DNA from 4 places in the Halomonas sp. BC1 genome. Region 4 is predicted to be linked to each of the others. Evidence: predicted binding sites of a transcription regulator. Region 4 holds the regulator's gene; each other region holds the start of a gene.

Region 1 (4,953 bases), on a different contig from region 4:
CCTGCCCCTGGCGTTTGGCAACATGACCGGCGGCACCATTCTGGGCCTGATGTTCTTCCTGCTGCTGACCTTTGCCGCCCTGACGTCGGCCATTTCACTGCTGGAACCAGTGGTGGAAACCCTGGAAGAGCGCACGTCGATGTCACGTATCGTGGCCACATTGGTCAGCGGCGTGGCGGTATGGGCGCTGGGGGTTGCGGCACTGCTGTCGTTCAACGTGTGGGCGGACGTGCTGTTCTTTGGGCTGAACATCTTCGACCTGCTGGATACCTTCACCAGCAAGATCCTGCTGCCATTGACCGGCCTGGGTGCGATCGTGTTCTTCGCCTTCTGCCTGGATAAAGAAGAAGCGCGCAAGGAACTGAGGCTGGATGTCTACGACTACAGCCTGTGGAACCTGCTGGCCAAGTACGTTGCCCCTATCGGGGTCACGGTGGTTTTCCTGGCAGGCCTGTTCTGACTCGCCGCTGGGTCGGCAAGCTTAGCCTGTAGAGAAGGCGTTACCGTGGTGTAACGCTTTCTCGCCTTCCTTCACCAGCCTCTTCTTCGGCTGGCTAGTGCAGTTCGCTCTCTTGCGGGTCGTCATCGTCTGGCAAGGGAGCGATATCCCGTGACAGCTTCTGGAATTCCCGGTGCAGCTCGATGCCCCGACGCGCTCTCAGGCTACGTTGGGCGGCGCTGCGCCGACGTTGGGCATGCTCATCGACCTCCATACTCATGAATATGTCGAGCAATTCGCTTTTTACCGAGGTCATTCGTTCGACGTTTCTCATAATCGACGCTCCTCCAGGTGAGTTGCCTACGTCCACCTGCATCCGTGACGACTGATTTTTAAATGATGCAGTGCGGCACGTCACTTCTTACTATAACCTACTTGACAAAATGATGACGACTCTTGAAGAAATGGGTTAACGCCTTTTAAACGGCAGTACTCTCGTGAAGGACGCTGCCCCCGATGCAACACTCAGGCATACTGTGGTCTCTTTATGGCCGCACAAGCACGATCAAGAATTTAAGGAGCTGAACGTGAGCCGCGCCCTGTTCGATGAAATGAGACGCCGCATGGAGCATTTCCGTCGCTCCGAACAAAAGGTTGCGCGGTTCGTGCTGCGCAACCCCGATGAAGTCATTCACATGCGCATCGTGGACCTGGCCACCGAAGCAAAGGTGAGCGAGCCTACGGTGGTGCGCTTCTGCCGTGCGCTGGGCTGCAACGGCTTTCAGGATTTCAAGCTGCAGCTAGCCCAGATGCTGGCCAGCGGAAGCCAGTTCGCGCAGTTCTCGATGAACGACAGCGACTCGGTGGCCGAATTCTCCCATAGCATTTTCGACTCCACCGTGGGCACGCTGCTGTCGGTGCGCGACCGGCTCGATAACGATGCGCTGGGCAAGGCCGTCAATGCACTGGCCATGGCCAATCGCGTCGAGTTCTACGGCTTTGGCGCCTCCGGCGCGGTGGCCTTCGATGCTCAGCACAAGTTTTTCCGCCTGCAGATCTCGACCTCTGCCTACGCCGACCCGCACATGCAGAACATGTCGGCGGTGACCCTGCAAGAGGGCGACGTGGTGGTCGCCATCTCGCAGACAGGCCGAACCCGGGCGCTGGTAGCCAGCGTTCGCCTGGCCCGCGAAGCAGGCGCTACCGTGATCGGCCTGTGTCCCAGCGAATCGCCGCTGGCTCAGGAGGTCAGCCTGCCGCTGTTCATCGACGTGCACGAAGACACCGAGATCTACACCCCGCTCAGCTCGCGTATTGCCCACCTGGTGCTGATCGACGTGCTGGCGGTGGGCGTGGCCAAGACCCGGGGCCCCAAACTGGCCGAACAGTTGAAAGCGGTGAAGAAGAGCCTGACCACGCTGCGCTACCCGGAAGAGTCCTGAGCAACGGTTCTGATAAAGAGTCCTGAGCCAGCGTCCTGAAGACATGCTGTATGCACAGCCAGTGTGCTGGCTGTGCTAGACTGGTCGCCCCTTTTTTGAACCGGCAGCGGCTTATATGGACGACGTCACAGCGATACTCGATCATCTCAACCCGGCCCAGCGGGAAGCCGTCAGTGCGCCCCAGGGCAATCTTCTGGTACTGGCCGGCGCCGGTTCCGGCAAAACGCGTGTGCTGGTACACCGCATTGCCTGGCTGATGCAGGCCGAAGGGCTTTCCCCTTATGCGCTGCTGGCCGTCACGTTTACCAACAAGGCCGCCCGCGAAATGCGCACGCGTCTGGAAGCCCTGCTGGGCATCTCCATGCGCCATGTCTGGGTGGGTACCTTTCACTCGATCTCGCACCGGCTACTGCGCACCCATTGGCAGGATGCCCGTCTGCCCCAGCACTTTCAGATCATCGACTCCGATGACCAGCTGCGACTAATCAAGCGGCTGCTGAAAGATTACTCGATTGACGATGAGCGCTTCCCGCCACGCCAGGTGCAGGGGTTCATTTCTGGTTGCAAGGAAGAGGGCCTGCGACCCCATCAGGTGAACGTCAATGGCGATGCGTACCTCGCCCAGATGGTCGAGCTCTACGAGCGCTACCAGTTCACCTGCGAGCGAGGCGGGCTGGTGGATTTCGGTGAGCTACTGCTGCGCAGCCTGGAGCTGTTGCGCGACAACCCGCCGCTGCTGAACCACTATCGCGAGCGCTTTGGCCATGTGCTGGTGGACGAGTTTCAGGATACCAATACCCTGCAGTACGCCTGGCTCAAGCTGCTCACCGGCCAGCAGACCCCGATGACCGCCGTGGGCGATGACGACCAGTCCATTTACGGCTGGCGGGGCGCCAAGGTCGAGAACATTCGTCGCTTCGAAGAAGAGTTTCCCAACACTCATACCGTGCGCCTGGAGCAGAACTATCGCTCTACCAGCGCGATTCTGGAAGCGGCCAATACGCTGATCAGCCACAACAGCGAGCGTCTCGGCAAGAACCTATGGACCGATGGCGCCGAAGGCGAGCCTATCTCGGTGTATGCGGGGTTCAACGACCTCGAAGAGGCCCGCTATATCGTCGATACCATCAAGGAGAAGGTCAACGAAGGCTTCAACCGCCGGGACGTGGCCATCCTCTACCGTTCCAACGCCCAGTCGCGCCTGCTGGAAGAGACGCTGATTCGCCAGGGCATGCCCTATCGTATCTATGGCGGCCACCGCTTTTATGAGCGGCTGGAAATCAAGAACGCCCTGGCCTACCTGCGCTTGCTGCTCAACCGTGATGACGATGCCTCCCTGGAGCGCGTCATCAATGTGCCCACCCGAGGCATCGGCACGCGCACCGTGGAAATCGTCCGCCATCACGCCCGGGAGCAGAGCGTATCGCTGTGGCAAGCGCTGCACGACACCCTTCAGGATGGCACCTTGAGAGGCCGTGCAGGCAACGCCGTGCAGGCCTTTACCAACCTGATCGAGCAGCTGGACAACGACACGTCCGGGCTGCCGCTCCACGAGATCATCGACCACGTCACGGCACGCACCGGGCTGATCGAGCACCATCAAAGCGAGCGCGGTGAAAAAGGCCAGGCTCGGGTCGAGAACCTGGAAGAGCTGGTCAACGCGGCCCGGGCCTTTACCCATGGCGATGCCTTCGAGACCCCGGAAGCCGGAGAAGGCATGGCCGCGCTGGAAGCCTTCCTTTCGGAAGCCGCCCTCAACGCAGGCGACCATGAAGCCGAGGAGTTCGAAGACAGCGTGCAGCTGATGACCCTGCACTCGGCCAAGGGGCTGGAGTTCCCGGTGGTGTTCATTGCCGGGGTGGAAGAGGGGCTGTTTCCCCACAAGATGTCCGTGGAGGAGCCAGGCCGCCTGGAGGAGGAGCGCCGCCTCTGCTACGTGGGCGTGACGCGCGCCATGCAGAAGCTCTACCTGACCCACGCCGAGACTCGCCGCCTGCACGGCAAAGAGGTGTTTCCCCGCCCCTCCCGGTTTCTTCGTGAGCTGCCGCCTCACCTGCTGGAAGAAGTGCGTCTGCGCGGCCATGTCTCGCGCCCCGTGACCGCTTCACGGCCCAGCTTTGCCCAATCCAGCATCGAAAGCGACGGCGACCTGCCCGCCCTGCATGTCGGCCAGCGGGTGGGCCACCCGGTGTTCGGCGAAGGCATCATCCTGAACGCCGAAGGCGAAGGCGCTCGGGCGCGGGTACAGGTGAGCTTTGACGGCGAAGGCGTGAAGTGGCTGGTACTCGGGTTTGCCAAGCTCTCCCCCCTGTAACCCGTTGACCCGCCAGCAAGCGTGGGCACTTGCCCAATAAAACCTGCTTGGCGCATACTGGCAAGCGGACACTGCGCTCACTGCGCTTATAAAAAACATCCAATAATTTCGGAGTCATGCCCGCCATGCAACGCCGTCAATTCCTGAAAACCGCCGGCCTGGGTGCCGCCGGTGTCGCTGCTGCACCGTTCGTATCGACTGCCAGCGCCAGTGAAACCTATACCTGGGACATGGTGACTTCATGGCCCAAGAATTTCCCGGCTCTGGGCACCGGCGCCAATGACTTTGCTCGCCGTGTGGAAGAACTTTCCAACGGCCGTATGCGTATTCGGGTCCATGGCGCAGGCGAGCTGGTGCCTGCGCTGGAAGTCTTCGATGCCGTCGCCGCCGGCACCGCCGAGATGGGCCATTCCGCCTCTTACTACTGGCGTGGCAAAGTGGCCGCCTCCCAGTTCTTCACGGCGGTGCCGTTTGGCATGAACACCACCGAAATGAATGCCTGGTTGTACCATGGCGGTGGCCAGGAGCTGTGGGACGAGATCTACGCCAACCACAACCTCAAGCCCTTTGCCGTCGGCAACACCGGCACTCAGATGGCAGGCTGGTTCAAGAAAGAGATCAATTCGCTGGCCGACATGCAGGGCATTCGCCTGCGCCTGCCAGGCCTGGCCGGTGAAGCCATGAACGGTATCGGTGTCACCACCGTGAACATGCCGGGCTCCGAAATCTTCACTTCGCTGCAAACCGGTGTTCTGGAT
Region 2 (4,953 bases), on a different contig from region 4:
CGCGGGAGTTGCCTCCCGCGTCACCGCTTTCCTTGGCAGAAAGAGGTGGGTTACTGCTTCTTCTGCTCGTCGTTGACTTCTTCGTACTCGGCGTCAACCACGTCGTCGTCCTGCTTGGCGTTGGTGCTTTCCGCGCCTTCTGCGCCCGCCTGCTGGGCAGCGTCTGCCTGCTCGGCGTACATCTTCTGCGCCAGCTGGCCGGAGGCTTCGGTCAGCGCATCCAGTTTCTTCTGGATGTTGTCCTGGTCATCGGTCTTGACCGCTTCTTCCAGTTCGGCGATGGCCGTCTCGATGGCTTGTTTCTCGTCATCGGTGGCCTTGTCACCTGCTTCCTGCACGGTCTTGCGGGTGGCGTGAATCATGCCGTCCGCCTGGTTGCGCAGTTGCACCAGCGCTTCGAACTTCCTGTCTTCGTCGGCGTGGGCTTCGGCGTCGCGAACCATCTGCTCGATCTCTTCTTCCGTCAGGCCGCTGGACGCCTTGATCACGATGGACTGCTCTTTGCCCGTCGCCTTGTCCTTGGCCGATACGTTCAGGATACCGTTGGCATCCAGATCGAAAGCCACTTCGATTTGCGGTACGCCACGCGGTGCCGGCGGAATGTCGGAGAGGTCGAAACGACCCAGCGACTTGTTCTGCGACACTTGCTTGCGCTCGCCCTGCACGACGTGAATGGTCACCGCCGTCTGGTTGTCATCCGCCGTCGAGAAGGTTTGAGTCTTCTTGGTGGGGATGGTGGTGTTCTTGTCGATCAGCGGCGTCATGACGCCACCCATGGTTTCGATACCCAGGGTCAACGGCGTGACGTCCAGCAGCAGAACGTCTTTCACGTCGCCGCCCAGTACGCCACCCTGAATTGCGGCACCTACGGCGACGGCTTCATCGGGATTGACGTCTTTACGGGCTTCTTTACCGAAGAAGTCTGCCGCTTTCTTCTGAACCATCGGCATGCGAGTCTGGCCGCCGACCAGGATCACTTCGTCGATTTCAGACGCGGACAGGCCAGCATCTTTCAGAGCCGTTTTGCATGGCTCGAGAGAGCGCTGCACCAGGTCTTCTACCAGCGACTCCAGCTTGGCACGAGTCACCTTGACGTTCAGGTGTTTCGGGCCTGTGTTGTCTGCCGTGATGTACGGCAGGTTGACGTCGGTCTGCTGAGCGCTGGAAAGCTCGATCTTGGCTTTCTCGGCGGCTTCCTTCAGGCGCTGCATGGCCAGGTTGTCGCCCGACAGATCAATGCCGCTGTCGGTTTTAAACTGGTCGACCAGGTAGTTGATCAGCGCCAGGTCGAAATCTTCACCGCCCAGGAAGGTGTCACCGTTGGTGGCCAGTACTTCGAACTGGGTTTCACCGTCAACGTCGGCGACTTCGATGATGGAGATATCGAAGGTACCGCCGCCCAGGTCGTAGACCGCGATGGTCTTGTCACCACGCGACTTGTCCATGCCGTAGGCAAGCGCTGCGGCAGTCGGCTCGTTGATGATGCGCTTGACGTCCAGACCGGCAATACGGCCCGCATCCTTGGTGGCCTGACGCTGGCTGTCGTTGAAGTAGGCCGGTACGGTGATGACCGCTTCGGTCACCGGCTCGCCGAGGTAGTCTTCGGCGGTCTTCTTCATCTTCTTCAGCACTTCGGCGCTGACCTGCGGGGGAGCCATCTTCTTGCCTTTGACTTCTACCCACGCGTCACCGTTGTCGGCTTCGGCAATCTTGTACGGCACCATCTTGATGTCTTTTTGAACGACGTCGTCCTTGAAACGACGACCGATCAGACGCTTGATGGCGTAAAGGGTGTTTTCCGGGTTGGTCACGGCCTGACGCTTGGCCGCCTGACCTACCAGGGTTTCGCCGTCATCGGTGTAGGCAATGATGGAAGGCGTGGTACGACCGCCTTCGGCGTTTTCAATGACTTTAGCGCTGTCACCATCGAGCACGGCTACACAAGAGTTTGTGGTGCCCAGGTCGATACCAATAATGCGTCCCATAGCAAAAACCTCGAATTCGGTTGAAACAAAAAACTAGTGGTTTACGCCGTCAAAACTGTTTAAGGCGTTTGCGAGCATTCTCGCGGGTTGCCCTTTATTTGGGGGCCGGCTGGCGCATTTCAAGGGCTTTTTTCTGCAATGCGTCATCGGATTAACCGGCTTTCTGGCTGACCACCACCATCGCGGGACGCACCAGACGGCCATTCAGGGAGTAGCCCTTCTGCATGACGTCCATTACCGTATTGGGCTCCAGCTCGGGATTGGGCACCATGGCCATGGCTTCATGCATCTGCGGGTCGAAGGGCTCGCCCTGGGGCTCGATGCTTTCGACGCCAAACTTGGCCAGCACGTCCAGCTGCATCTTCAGGGTCATGGAGACGCCTTCGCGATGCACGTCGGAAGCGTCTTGCTGCATGCTTTCCAGGGCTTTCTCCAGGCTGTCCACCACGGGCAGCAGCTCCTTGACGAACTTCTCCAGCGCAAACTTGCGCGCCTTCTCGGCCTCTTGCTCGGCGCGACGGCGCACGTTCTGTGCTTCAGCGGCGGCGCGCAGGGCCTGGTCCTTGGCCTGGGCCAGGCTCTGCTCCAGCTCTTCTACCCGGGCGGCCAGCACGTCGGCTTCAGGGTTACCTATGTTTGCGTCCGCCACCGGCTCGTCGTCGATCAGCCCTTCCAGCTCACCTTCTACCAGGCGCTCTTCTGCCGTTGGCTCCGTGACTTCGGCTTCCTGCTCCTGACGCGCCAGCTCTTCATCCAACGGGGTTTGCGGTTCTTTAGCCATGCCTTGCTCCTGAAATACGTAGCGGTGCCGTTGGCGGCCACCTGAGTTGATTCGCGGGATTTAGACCACGGATAAAAGCTATATGGGGGCCATCGAAGCCATCTCAAGAGGGGCATTGAAGTGAGTTATCGACTACTGTATAAAACAACAATTATTGGATAAGTATCCAGCACTCGGGATGCACCGCCTCAGGAGGCCTCATGCTGACACAGCTAGCGATCCAGGATTACGCGATTGTTGACCGCCTTGAACTCGACCTCAGCCGTGGCATGACCGCCATCACGGGGGAAACCGGGGCGGGTAAATCCATACTGCTGGGCGCGCTAGGGCTCTGCCTGGGCGAGCGCGCCGACGCAGGCAGCGTGCGCCACGGCTGCGAGCGCACCGACCTTTCCGCCCGCTTCGACATTCAACACCTGCCCGCCGCCATCGAGTGGCTGCAGGCCCGGGAACTGCCTACCGACGAGTGCCTGTTACGCCGCGTCGTTACCGCCAGCGGGCGCTCCAAAGCATGGATCAACGGCCACCCGGCCACCATTGCCGACCTGAAATCGCTGGGCGAACAGCTGATTCAAATTCATGGCCAGCACGCCCACCAGGCGCTCATGCGCGAAGAAACCCACCTGGCGCTACTGGATGACTACGCCGGGCTTCGTGAGCGCAGCCAGCAGCTGGCCGAGACTTACCGTGAATGGCGCAATGCCCGTCGTCGGTTGAAAAAGCTCAGTGAAGAGGGCAGCGAGGTAGAGGCCAAGCGCCAGCTGCTGCGCTATCAGGTGGAAGAGCTCGACCAGCTGGGCCTCGCCGAAGGCGAACTGCAAACCCTGGAAGAAGAGCAACACACGCTGGCCCACGCGGAAGAGACCCTGCGAGAAACCCAGTTTGCCGCCGACTGCTGTGAAAACGATGAGGGCGGTGCGCTGTCGTTGCTGAACCAGGCCTACGCACACTTGAGCGCCCTGCCCGGCAGCGATAAGGGCACGCTGGCCAACACCCTGGCCATGCTCAGCGATGCGCGCATTCAGGTAGAAGAAGCCGCCAGCGAGCTGCAGCGCCTGGCCAGCACCACCGAACTGGACCCCGAGCGACTGGCCTGGGTCGAGGAGCGCATGGGCGACGTGCACCGCATTGCGCGCAAGCACCATGTCGCCCCGGAAGAAATCTGCGCCCTGCATGCCCAGCTACGTCAGGAAGTGGCGCAACTGGAAGCCAGTGACGATGACCTGGAAGCCCTGAGCAGCCAGGTGGCCGACTACCGGGAGCGCTACCGCAGCAATGCCAAGCTGCTCAGTGAAGCTCGCCAAAAGGCGGCGGTGCGGCTAGGCAAGGAAGTTCAGCAGCAGCTGGCCTTTCTGGCCATGGGCAAGGCGCGTTTCGATGTCGACGTTACCCCTCGCGACACGCCCACCCCAGAAGGGCTGGATCACGTCCAGTTCCTGATCAGCGCCAACCCTGGCCAGCCTGCGCGCCCGCTGGCGAAAGTGGCATCCGGCGGTGAACTGTCGCGTATCAGTTTGGCCATTCAGGTCGTGGCGGCCTCGCACTCTACCATTCCCAGCCTGGTCTTCGATGAAGTGGACGTGGGCATTTCCGGTGCGACGGCCGAAATCGTCGGCCAGCTGCTGCGCAAGCTGGGCGAAAACGGCCAGGTGATGACCGTGACCCACCTGCCGCAGGTGGCCGCCCAGGCACATCAGCATCTGCACATCGAAAAACGCGCCAAACGCGATACCACTCTGACCCATATGGCACTGCTGGATGAGCGAGGCCGCATCAGCGAGCTGGCCCGCATGCTGGGCGGAGTCACGCTTTCCGACCAGACCCTGGCCCATGCCCGTGAGATGCTGCACGCCAGCCAGCGCCCTCCTCACTAGGCTCAACCAAACTCAACCAAACTCACGCCAAGCCTTTGCCCTTCGCCGGGTGAAGGCAGCGCCTTTCATCCACATCTTGCCTAAAAAAACGCCCCTGGGGCGCCAGACAGTCATCTCTGGCACCCCAGGGGCGTTTTCATGTAGCAGCGGACTACTTGCGGTTCGTGGGGCCACTGTCCTGGCGCGTGACGTCCGACCCACGGGGGCGTACGTACAGCACCAGAGCGTGGTCCACTAGCTCGTAGCCGTGCTCTTCGGCGATCTCTTGCTGGCGACGCTCGATGATGTCATCGACGAACTCGATGATTTCACC
Region 3 (4,953 bases), on a different contig from region 4:
GTCAGGTGTTGAGGGGTGGCGCGAAGTGCTGAAAGCCGTCGCTCACGACACGGCAGCCTACGACCAGCTACGCGCCGCCAAGGACATTGCCTTGGGGGCAGGCTACAGCGATGGTGTGCTGTATAGCTTCTATAGCGTTGCCATTGCCTCGGGCATTGCGCCGCTGCTCATTTTCATGGGCGTGGGGGCCATGACCGATTTTGGCCCCCTGCTGGCCAATCCGCGTACGCTGTTTTTGGGCGCGGCGGCTCAGTTCGGGATTTTTGCTACGCTGTTTGGGGCGGTGCTGCTTACCTCTCTGGGCGTCATGGACTTTTCGCTCAATCAGGCGGCCGCCATCGGCATCATCGGCGGGGCGGACGGGCCGACGTCGATCTATGTGTCCAGCATGTTGGCGCCAGAACTGCTGGGTGCCATTGCCGTGGCGGCCTATGCCTACATGGCACTGGTGCCGCTCATCCAGCCACCCATCATGCGGCTGTTGACCACCGAAAAAGAGCGCAAGATTGCCATGACGCAACTGCGTCCGGTCTCCAAGCTGGAGAAGGTGATCTTCCCGCTGATGCTGCTGATTGCCGTGGCGCTGTTCCTGCCTGACGCTGCGCCACTGCTGGGCATGTTCTGCTTTGGTAACCTGATGCGTGAATGTGGCGTGGTGGAGCGACTGTCGGATACTGCGCAGAATGCGCTGATCAATATCGTGACCATCATTCTCGGCCTGTCCGTGGGTTCCAAGCTCATGGCCGAGAGCTTCTTGAGCTTCGAAACGCTGGGCATTCTAGGGCTGGGCATGGTTGCCTTCGCTATCGGCACGGCAGCAGGCGTGTTGATGGCAAAGCTCATGAACATGGTCAGCAGGATGCCCATCAACCCGTTGATTGGCGCGGCTGGCGTCTCGGCGGTGCCGATGGCCGCACGGGTCGCCAACAAGGTAGGCCTGGAGGCAAATCCGCATAACTTCCTGCTGATGCACGCCATGGGGCCGAACGTGGCCGGGGTGATTGGCTCGGCGGTGGCCGCCGGGGTCATGATCAAGTACCTGGGATAGAGCTGGTACTTATAGATAGAACGGGTACTTGGCGATAGAACTGGGCTGAACCCGAGTCTGAGCTGTGTCACGGCTTGCCGAGCCTTCATCGGCAGGCCGTGAACTTACAGTGCTTCGAATGCCACGGCCGTTTTCAGGCGATTCTCCAGACCGCTGATATCCAGCGCCACGTCGCTGGGCCAGCCGATGGTCAGGCACACGCCATGCCCATCGTACTCAGCCTGTTCCACAGGCAGTTCCTGCTCTTCACACCAGGCTCGGGCCTGCGCTTCATGGGCGAAGCCTACACGTAACCGGTAGCTGTCGCGCTCGATCACCTCCCGGGTAGGCAGTGTTTCCAGCGCCGCGTTGACGGCCTGGGCGTAGGCTCTGGCCAACCCACCGGTGCCCAGCTTGGTACCGCCAAAGTAGCGAATGACCACGCAACCCACTTCCCCTAGCTGGCTACCTTGCAGCGCCTGAAACATGGGCCGTCCCGCCGTGCCGCCGGGCTCGCCGTCATCCGAAAAGCCAATGCGGGTCTGCTCCCCCGGTGGGCCAGCGATAAAGGCGGTGCAGTGGTGGCTGGCATTGGGGTGGGCGATTTTGGCGGCCTGGAGCAGGGCATCGAAGGCGCTGGTGCTGGGGGCGTGGCATAGCCAGGTCAGAAACTGGCTTTTCTCTACCTCGGTCTCGGTGGAGTGCCACGCCTCGGGGGCAATGTCGGGAACGTGGTAACGCAAGCAGGACTCCTGGCCAACATGAGCGCGAATCAGTGGTGCCGAGTCTGCCGGGTGTGGTGCGCCACGCCCATGACCATGCCCAGCACCTGGATGTCGCCATTATGCAGGAATAGCGCGGGCACTGCTGTATCTTCGGGGCACAAGTGCACCCCCAGGCGGGTAATCGATAAATGGCTCAAGGGAAGCTGGCGATCGTTGATGGTCAGGGTGGCCGTTTCCTGCTGGGTGTCGTGCTGATGGCGATGAATGATGAGCAGATCACCGTCGAAGAGCTGGCTGGCCTGCAAGCGGTCGCCGCGAATGCGTAGGGCATAGGTGTTGTGCCGGGTCACTTGACCGTCCTGGTTTACCTGGCGGTGGGGAGAGGCAAGGCGCTGACGCACGTTAGACGGTGGCAGCGGTTGAGAAGGTACGTGAGACGTTATCTGGGGGGCGAGGCAGATCGTCATTGTGTTCTCCCATGCAGCGCCTGTGCCAAGGCGGTCGAGTGAGCGAATGGATAGGCGTGGCTGAAGAGGTGTCTATCCATACAGTGGTTACAGTATAATCCTGTTTTTGCATACAGTGCTAGTACTGTTTGAAGCGTGGGTTTTGTGGCGAGGGCTTGAGCTGTGTCATGCTGCGACCCCAGGCCGCAGAGCGTGACTGGCGAGAAAGCGCCTTTCCGTGTAGAGTTCGACCCAAAATTAATGCGTCTGGAGAGTCTCTTGAGCCTGTGCCTGCAAGCCCGACAACTGGCCTGTGAACGCGATGATCGTTGGCTATTTGAAGGACTTGACCTCGACATCAAGGGCGGCGAGATCGTCCGTATCGAAGGCCCCAACGGCAGTGGTAAAACCACGTTGTTGAAGATCCTCTCCGGCCAACTGACCGACTACCGTGGCGAGCTATTCTGGAACGGTGCCCCCATGCACCAGACCCGTGAACATTTTCTCGCAAACCTACTCTATCTAGGGCACGCCCCCGGCGTTAAAGCGGGCCTCACGCCATTGGAAAATTTGGCGTGGTATCAAGCGCTCAATGGCGAAAAGGGCAGCGATCAACAGCGTGAGCAAGCGCTGTTCGAGGTTGGTCTGGCGGGCTTTGAAGATGTCCCGGCAGGACAGCTTTCCGCTGGTCAGCAGCGGCGTATTGCCTTGGCAAGGTTGACGCTGACCCCGCGCGCGCTATGGGTCCTGGATGAGCCTTTCACGGCGATTGACCGCCACGGTGTCATGGCGTTGGAAGCGCAGCTGGTCGCACATGCTCAGTCTGGCGGCTGTGTTCTGGTGACGACCCACCATGCACTGACCGAATCATCGGTGCTGAGACGTATTCAGCTGGGGTAAAAAGGAGTCAGCGTTGCAACGTTCACACGCTCTATCTTCACACGCCCTGTCGAGTGCCCCTGAGGTGGTCCTGCATACCCCGCAGGGGGGGCTTGGAGTGGCCATTCATGCCACGCTCAAGCGCGACCTGACGCTGATGTTGCGGCGCAAGGGTGAGGTGCTGAACCCGCTGGTGTTCTTTGCACTGGTCATCACGCTGTTTCCCATTGGCATCTCGCCTGACCCTGTCTTGCTGGCCAGCATTGCGCCGGGACTGCTGTGGGTAGCGGCGTTGCTGGCGGCCCTGCTGTCGCTGGATAGCCTGTTTCGCAGCGATTACGAAGACGGCAGCCTGGAGCAGCTGCTGTTGGCCCCTCAGCCGCTGGCGGCGCTGGGGCTTGCCAAGGTGGCCGTGCATTGGCTGTTGACCGGGCTGCCGCTAGCGCTGATGGCGCCGGTGTTGGGCATCATGCTGTCGCTACCAGCAGGCAGCTACGGGGTGCTGGCGCTGTCGTTGGCGCTGGGCACCGCGAGCCTGAGCCTGATAGGGGCCATTGGCGCGGCGCTGACCGTGGGGCTGGCCAAGGGCGGGGTACTGCTGTCCCTGCTGGTACTGCCGCTGTATATCCCGGTTCTGATTTTTTGGGGCGGGCGCGGTGCAGGCCGCCATTCTGGGTGATGGGATGGCCGCTCACCTGGCCATACTGGGGGCGCTGCTGGCGGTGTCGCTCATGCTGGCACCCTGGGCGATTGCCGCGTCGCTACGCATCAGTATTAACGGTTAAAGGATGGGAAGACCATGTGGGGCTTTATAAATAAACTGCGATCTCCCAAGTGGTTTTATGCGATCAGTGCCAAGCTACAGCCCTGGTTCTGGGTGGCAGCCGCGCTGTTGCTGGCCGTGGGCACCGTTTGGGGACTGGTGTTCGCCCCGGCCGACTACCAGCAGGGCAACAGTTTTCGCATCATCTATGTGCATGTGCCTGCTGCGTTTCTGGCCCAGTCCATCTTTGTCTCCATGGCTATCTCCGGGCTGGTGTTTATGGTCTGGAAAATCAAGGTCGCCGACATGTTGGCCACCGTGATTGCGCCGCTGGGTGCCGCCATGACCTTCATCGCGCTGTTTTCCGGCGCCGTCTGGGGCGTGCCCACCTGGGGCACCTGGTGGATGTGGGATGCTCGGCTCACCTCGATGCTGATCCTGCTGTTCCTCTATCTTGGGGTCATCGCCCTGCGTGGCGCCTTCACCAGCCGTGACAGCGGGTCGCGGGCAGCTTCCGTGCTGGCCATGGTGGGTGTGATCAATATTCCGATCATCAAATACTCCGTCGATTGGTGGTACACCCTGCACCAGCCCGCTACGTTCACCATCACCGGGCGCGCGGCCATGCCCATGGAAATGTGGGCACCGCTGCTGATCATGGTGCTGGGCTTCTACAGCTTTTTTATCGCGCTTGCCTTGATGCGTACCCGCAGTGAAATTCTGCGCAGGGAAGCCAACAAGCGCTGGGTGCGTGAACTCGCCGAGGAGGTGAGCCAGTGACCTTTGCCTCGCTGAACGAATTCTTTGCCATGGGCGGCCACGGTCTCTATGTGTGGGCCGCCTGGGGCGTAACTGCGCTTCTGATGTTAGGGATCCTGCTGCATGCTCGCCTGGAGCGGCGCCAGTTGATCAAGGGAGTCAAACGCCGCATGCGTCGTGAAAAAGCGCAGCGCACGGCTTCCCCCTACGGTACTACGGCTGCGCAGAACCCGGTTAACTCTGCTCAAGGGGATGTTCGCAATGACGCCTAAACGCAAGCAAAAGCTGTTTATCTTTCTGGGCCTGGTCTCGCTGACCGCCATCGCCGTGGGGCTCACGCTGTATGCGCTGCGC
Region 4 (4,953 bases):
CCGCTTGTTGAATACGTCATGACAGGCCTGCACTACTTCCAGCGCTGCCTCACGGTCGTTGCAGATCAGCAGCATGTCGCAGCCCGCCGTCAGGGCAGCCTTGGCGCGCTCGGCGGGGCCACCGGCCTCATGGGCGCCGGCCATGCTCAGGTCATCCGAGAAGATGCACCCTTTAAAGCCCAGCGACTCACGCAGCATGCCTAGCCAGCTCGGCGAAAAACCGGCCGGACGGGAATCGAAGGCAGAGTAGACGATATGGGCGGGCATGACGCCGTTGAGCAGCGTGGCAAGCTGGCTGAAGGGCACCAGGTCGTGCTCCATGATGGCCGAGAGCGGACGTTCATCCACCGGCAGGGCGGTGTGCGAATCGGCCCCCACACCGCCGTGGCCGGGAAAGTGCTTGCCCACAGCTGCCATTCCCGCCTCATGCAATCCGTGCACGAAGGCTTGCCCCAGCAAGGCAACGTGCTGTGGGTCTCGGCTGAAGCTGCGGTCACCAATCACGCTGGAAATACCGCTATCCACATCCAGTACGGGAGCAAAGCTGATGTCCAGGCCACAGGCGGCCATTTCCATGCCCAGCAGCCAGCCGGCATCCTTGGCCAGCATCAGCCCCACTGCTTGGTCATCGGCGAAGACATCGCCAATGCGGGCCATCGGCGGCATGCGCGTCACGCCTTGCCGGATACGCTGAACCCGCCCACCTTCCTGATCGATGGCCAACAGCAGGTCACCTCGCACCCCGCGGATGCTGTCGCACAGTTCGCGCACTTGGGTGGCGCTTTCCACATTACGGGCAAACAGAATGACACCGCCGACCGCAGGATTCTTCAGCAGGCGCTTGTCTTCCTTGCTCAGAGTCTGGCCTTCCAGGTCGAGCATGACCGGGCCTAAAGGTTGAGTCATCGTACTGGATCCAGAAAAAAGGGCGTCATTCTAGACCACCCGTGTGAGCTTTCAAAATGAGCAACACCATGTCACGTCAATGCAGCCATACCGGCGTGCCCGGCGGCGCCTGCTGAAACAGCCAGAGGAGGTCGGCATTGCACAGTCGCACGCAGCCATGGGAAACGGCAACGCCCATGGGCTGATCAGGGGGAGTACCGTGCAGGTAGATGTAGCGACGCTGGGAATCGACACGGCCACCGCGATTGATACCGCGCTCCAGGCCACACAGCCACAGTATGCGGGTCAAGATCCAGTCGCGCTCGGGGAAGACGGCTGCCAAACCGGCAGAGTAGACTTCTCCGGTCCAGCGACGACCACGAAAGACCGCATCCTCAGGCAGCCCATCGCCAATGGCTGCCCGCACGTAGTGCCAGCCCAGTGGCGTACGGCCACTGCCCTCCTCTTGCCCCACGCCGGCCTTGCCCGTTGAAACGGCGCATTCGTGCTTTAGCTCGCTCCCCTGCCACCAGCGCAGGCGTTGGGCCTGGGTGTCGATTTCCATCCAGCCACCTTCAGCGGGCGGCAGGTCAGCCAATCTGGGCGTTTGCATGAAGCTTCTCATTCACGGTTGCTGCAGGCAACGGCATTGGCGCGCTCATGGCGGCCACCACGACGGGACGCAGACGCCGGATCAAGTCGCGCACGGTTACCTGCTCCTGATAATCCTTGGCAGCAATATCACGTAGCGCATCCAGCCCCGACAGCGTAAAGATCACCGTGCCCAGCATGAAGTGTAGCCGCCAGAAGCGCTCTGCATCCGGCAGCTCGGGGGTCGCCCGGCGCACCAGCTCGGTGAAGCGTGTGAAAACATCGCCATACTGCTGCTGGATGTAGCGCCGCAAGTGCCCTTGCGCCTGGCTGTAGGCCAGCCCCAGCAGCCGCATGAACACTTTCAGACTGTGGCGCTCGGCAGGCACGGTCAGTACCGTGGTAGCCATGGTTTCCAGCAGCACCTCCAGAGGAATGGGCTGACCTTCATAGCGCGCTTCCAGCTCATCCAGGGCGGTGTGGAAGCGCTCGGAGAACGGGTCAAGGTAGCGGGCAAACACCGCCTGTATCAGCGCTTTCTTCGACCCGAAGTGATAATTGACGGCAGCAAGGTTGACCCGCGCTTTGCTGGTGATATTGCGCAGTGATGTTTCGGCAAACCCCCGCTCTGCAAAGAGCACCTCTGCCGTATCCAAAATACGTGTGACCGTATCCGACTGGGCCATAGCGCCCTCCCAAAACAGGTGTTTAAAACATGGCGATCGCGTTGGCGAATAGTATGCCATTCCCCCTGCTGGCTCAAACGATTATCCCGCTCAAGGTTCAGGCCACGCGCCCCAGTACGGATTGCAACTCATCATGTACTGGACAGAGCAACATACTGTACACTTAAACACATACTGATTTTACGGACATGTAGCGACTGTCTTTTCACTGTTTGGAGTCTGATATGTCACGCCCACTCACCGCACGCCAGCAGCATGTATATGATTTTATCGTGAAGACCATGGGCGAGCTTGGCTACCCCCCTACCCGCGCCGAAATCGCCAAGGCGCTGGGCTTTCGCTCACCCAACGCCGCTGAAGAGCATCTGCGCGCTCTGGAGCGCAAAGGTGCCATCCGCATCATCCGCAATACCTCCCGGGGCATACGCCTGCCCAACCAGGAGCCGCTCGACGCCACGCCCCCGGCAGCCGAGCCCGCCAACGATGCCACGTCCAACGGGCTGCCGGTGATTGGGGAAGTTGCTGCTGGCAGTCCCATTCTGGCAGCGGAGCATATCGACCGTTACTGCCCGCTCCCTGCAGAGTACTTCACCCCCAAGGCCGACTACCTGCTGCGGGTACGCGGCCTGTCGATGAAAGACGTGGGTATTCTGGAAGGCGACTTGCTGGCCGTGCATCGTACCGACCGCGTGCGTGACGGTCAGATCGTCGTCGCGCGCCTGGAAGACGAGGTCACGGTCAAGCGTTTTAAACGCCAGGGGCATCACGTCACGCTGCTCGCCGAGAACGAAGACTTCGCCCCCATCGAAATCGACCTGAGAACTCAACAGCTGGATATCGAAGGCGTCGGGGTAGGCGTCATCCGAGGCGGGAACGGCCAGGCCCTGGGCTAAAATACTGGGCCAGGGCACTGGACCAAGCCACCGCCTACTGCATATCGATGTAACGATGGTCGTTGAACGTGGCGACCCAGTGCGGGTGGTAGACCAACAGAATGCTCAGCAGCATGCCGGTGATGAAAGCTTCCGAGGGCATCAACAAGGGTAGAAAGCGGGCATACTCCTGAGCCAGGTAAATCGCTTCAGGATCGATGCCCGCCACCAGAATCAGCCCGACGGCCGCCAGCCCACCCCCTAGCGTCGCCAGCGCAGCACCGAAAAAACCGCAGGCAAACAGAAACACCATCAGGTTGTCCGGCAAGCGGCGATCCACGATACGCCATACCACCCCCGTGATCACGGCAGGCACCAGCCCCGTCACCAGCACGTTGGCCCCCAACAGTTCCCAGGCATTGCGCCCGATCAGCACCATCGCCACGTTGAGCAGCAGGTTGCTGATCAAGGCCAGGGGCACCTTGAACACCAGCGTCATCAGCACCGTAAACACCAGATGCAGAGTTAACCAATCGACCGCCTGAGCCCGCAGCTGCCACATCAGCATCACGGCCAGCGTCGCGGCCATCCAGCGATGCTGCAAACCGGTATCTTCCAGCAGCGGCTGCCAGGGGCGCTGCCACAGCACCCACCCCAGAGCACCTGCCGACACCAGCCAGGTAGCCAGCAGTGCCCAGGTGGCCAGCACGCTTTGTGCAAAGGACATGGCGCCCCTCCCCGGTGGGCGAGTTAGCTGAACACGACGGTCTTGTTACCGTGAATCAATACGCGGTCTTCCAGATGCCAGCGCAAGCCGCGGGCCAGCACGGCTTTTTCCACATCACGGCCAAAGCGAACCAAATCGGTGGGTGTATGGCAGTGGCTGACCCGGTGAATATCCTGCTCGATGATGGGGCCAGCATCCAGTTCTTCGGTCACGTAGTGGCAAGTGGCACCGATCAGCTTGACGCCCCGCTCATAGGCCTGGTGATAGGGCTTTGCCCCCGCAAAGGAAGGCAGGAAACTGTGATGAATATTGATGACGCGTCCGGCATAACGCTCGCACAGTGAAGGCGGCAGAATCTGCATGTACCGCGCCAGCACGACACAGTCAGCCCGGGCAGCATCGATCTGTGCCTGCACCTGCTCGAAAGCCGCCTGCTTGTTGGCCGGGTCCACCGGTACATGATGATAGGGAATGCCATACCACTCGGTGAGCGAGCGCATGTCGTCATGATTGGAGATGACGCCCACAATATCGCAATCCAGCTCGCCAGCCTGCCAGCGATACAGCAGGTCCACCAGGCAGTGGGATTCCCGGGAAACCATCAACACCACGCGGCGGCGCTTCTGGGTGTCTACCAGCGACCACTGCATGTCGAATTCGGCGGCGACGGGCTCGAATGCGGTGCGCAGCGCCTCGGCCGACATGCCCAGTGAATCGGCGAGAATTTCATAACGCATGAAAAAGCGCCCTGTTTCCAGATCGGAGTGCTGGCTGGCCTCGGTGATCGAGCCGCCCTGCTGGGCAATGAAGCTGGAAACACGCGCCACGATGCCCACCTGATCCGGGCACGACACAACTAAACGGTAATAATGAGACATCAATGAACACTCTTGCGTATGTAACGGCACGTTCGCTGGGTAGGCGCCTGCTCGCGGGCAAGCCTCACCAGGCGCATTAGTGTAACGCAAGCGCCACGGCTAAGCACCGTGGTGCAGTGCCACGATGATTGTTACGTGCCCCTCCCTTCCCGTATAGTTAAGGGACTATATTTCCAGGCTTTTCATGACTGATGCATCCACCACGCGTTCAACTTCGTCCCCGTCGCCGCCCGCCCCTGCACCTGCTTCCGCTAGGTGGATGCGGTGAAATTGGAATGAACCTTACGCTGTATGGATACGACGATCAGTGGATC

Evidence for each region. Region 4 encodes LexA, which represses DNA repair genes until DNA is damaged. Its sites were predicted from a motif close to TACTGTNTANNTANACAGTA; they were not measured.
Region 1: the regulator LexA is predicted to act here: its motif matches at 1,926-1,945, upstream of uvrD (DNA helicase II).
Region 2: the regulator LexA is predicted to act here: its motif matches at 2,900-2,919, upstream of recN (DNA repair protein RecN).
Region 3: the regulator LexA is predicted to act here: its motif matches at 2,318-2,337, upstream of B7L72_RS15360 (S24 family peptidase).

What each region holds. Positions count from the first base shown of each region.
Region 1 is NZ_LFGS01000017.1:63,396-68,348, forward strand. It holds gene B7L72_RS13355 (sodium-dependent transporter) at 1-460, shown strand, start outside; gene B7L72_RS13360 (PA3496 family putative envelope integrity protein) at 555-773, opposite strand; gene hexR (transcriptional regulator HexR) at 1,027-1,881, shown strand; gene uvrD (DNA helicase II) at 1,997-4,195, shown strand; gene B7L72_RS13375 (TRAP transporter substrate-binding protein) at 4,321-4,953, shown strand, end outside.
Region 2 is NZ_LFGS01000008.1:90,310-95,262, reverse strand. It holds gene dnaK (molecular chaperone DnaK) at 51-1,985, opposite strand; gene grpE (nucleotide exchange factor GrpE) at 2,137-2,766, opposite strand; gene recN (DNA repair protein RecN) at 2,967-4,640, shown strand; gene fur (ferric iron uptake transcriptional regulator) at 4,792-4,953, opposite strand, start outside.
Region 3 is NZ_LFGS01000019.1:286,576-291,528, forward strand. It holds gene B7L72_RS15350 (sodium ion-translocating decarboxylase subunit beta) at 1-1,048, shown strand, start outside; gene B7L72_RS15355 (IMPACT family protein) at 1,153-1,770, opposite strand; gene B7L72_RS15360 (S24 family peptidase) at 1,800-2,219, opposite strand; gene ccmA (cytochrome c biogenesis heme-transporting ATPase CcmA) at 2,478-3,098, shown strand; partial or broken gene ccmB (heme exporter protein CcmB) at 3,235-3,862, shown strand; gene B7L72_RS15375 (heme ABC transporter permease) at 3,877-4,620, shown strand; gene ccmD (heme exporter protein CcmD) at 4,617-4,871, shown strand; gene ccmE (cytochrome c maturation protein CcmE) at 4,861-4,953, shown strand, end outside.
Region 4 is NZ_LFGS01000005.1:170,490-175,442, reverse strand. It holds gene nagZ (beta-N-acetylhexosaminidase) at 1-906, opposite strand, end outside; gene B7L72_RS05455 (L,D-transpeptidase) at 983-1,498, opposite strand; gene B7L72_RS05450 (TetR/AcrR family transcriptional regulator) at 1,476-2,162, opposite strand; gene lexA (transcriptional repressor LexA) at 2,387-3,055, shown strand; gene B7L72_RS05440 (energy-coupling factor ABC transporter permease) at 3,090-3,761, opposite strand; gene purU (formyltetrahydrofolate deformylase) at 3,785-4,639, opposite strand; gene B7L72_RS05430 (ribonuclease J) at 4,915-4,953, shown strand, end outside.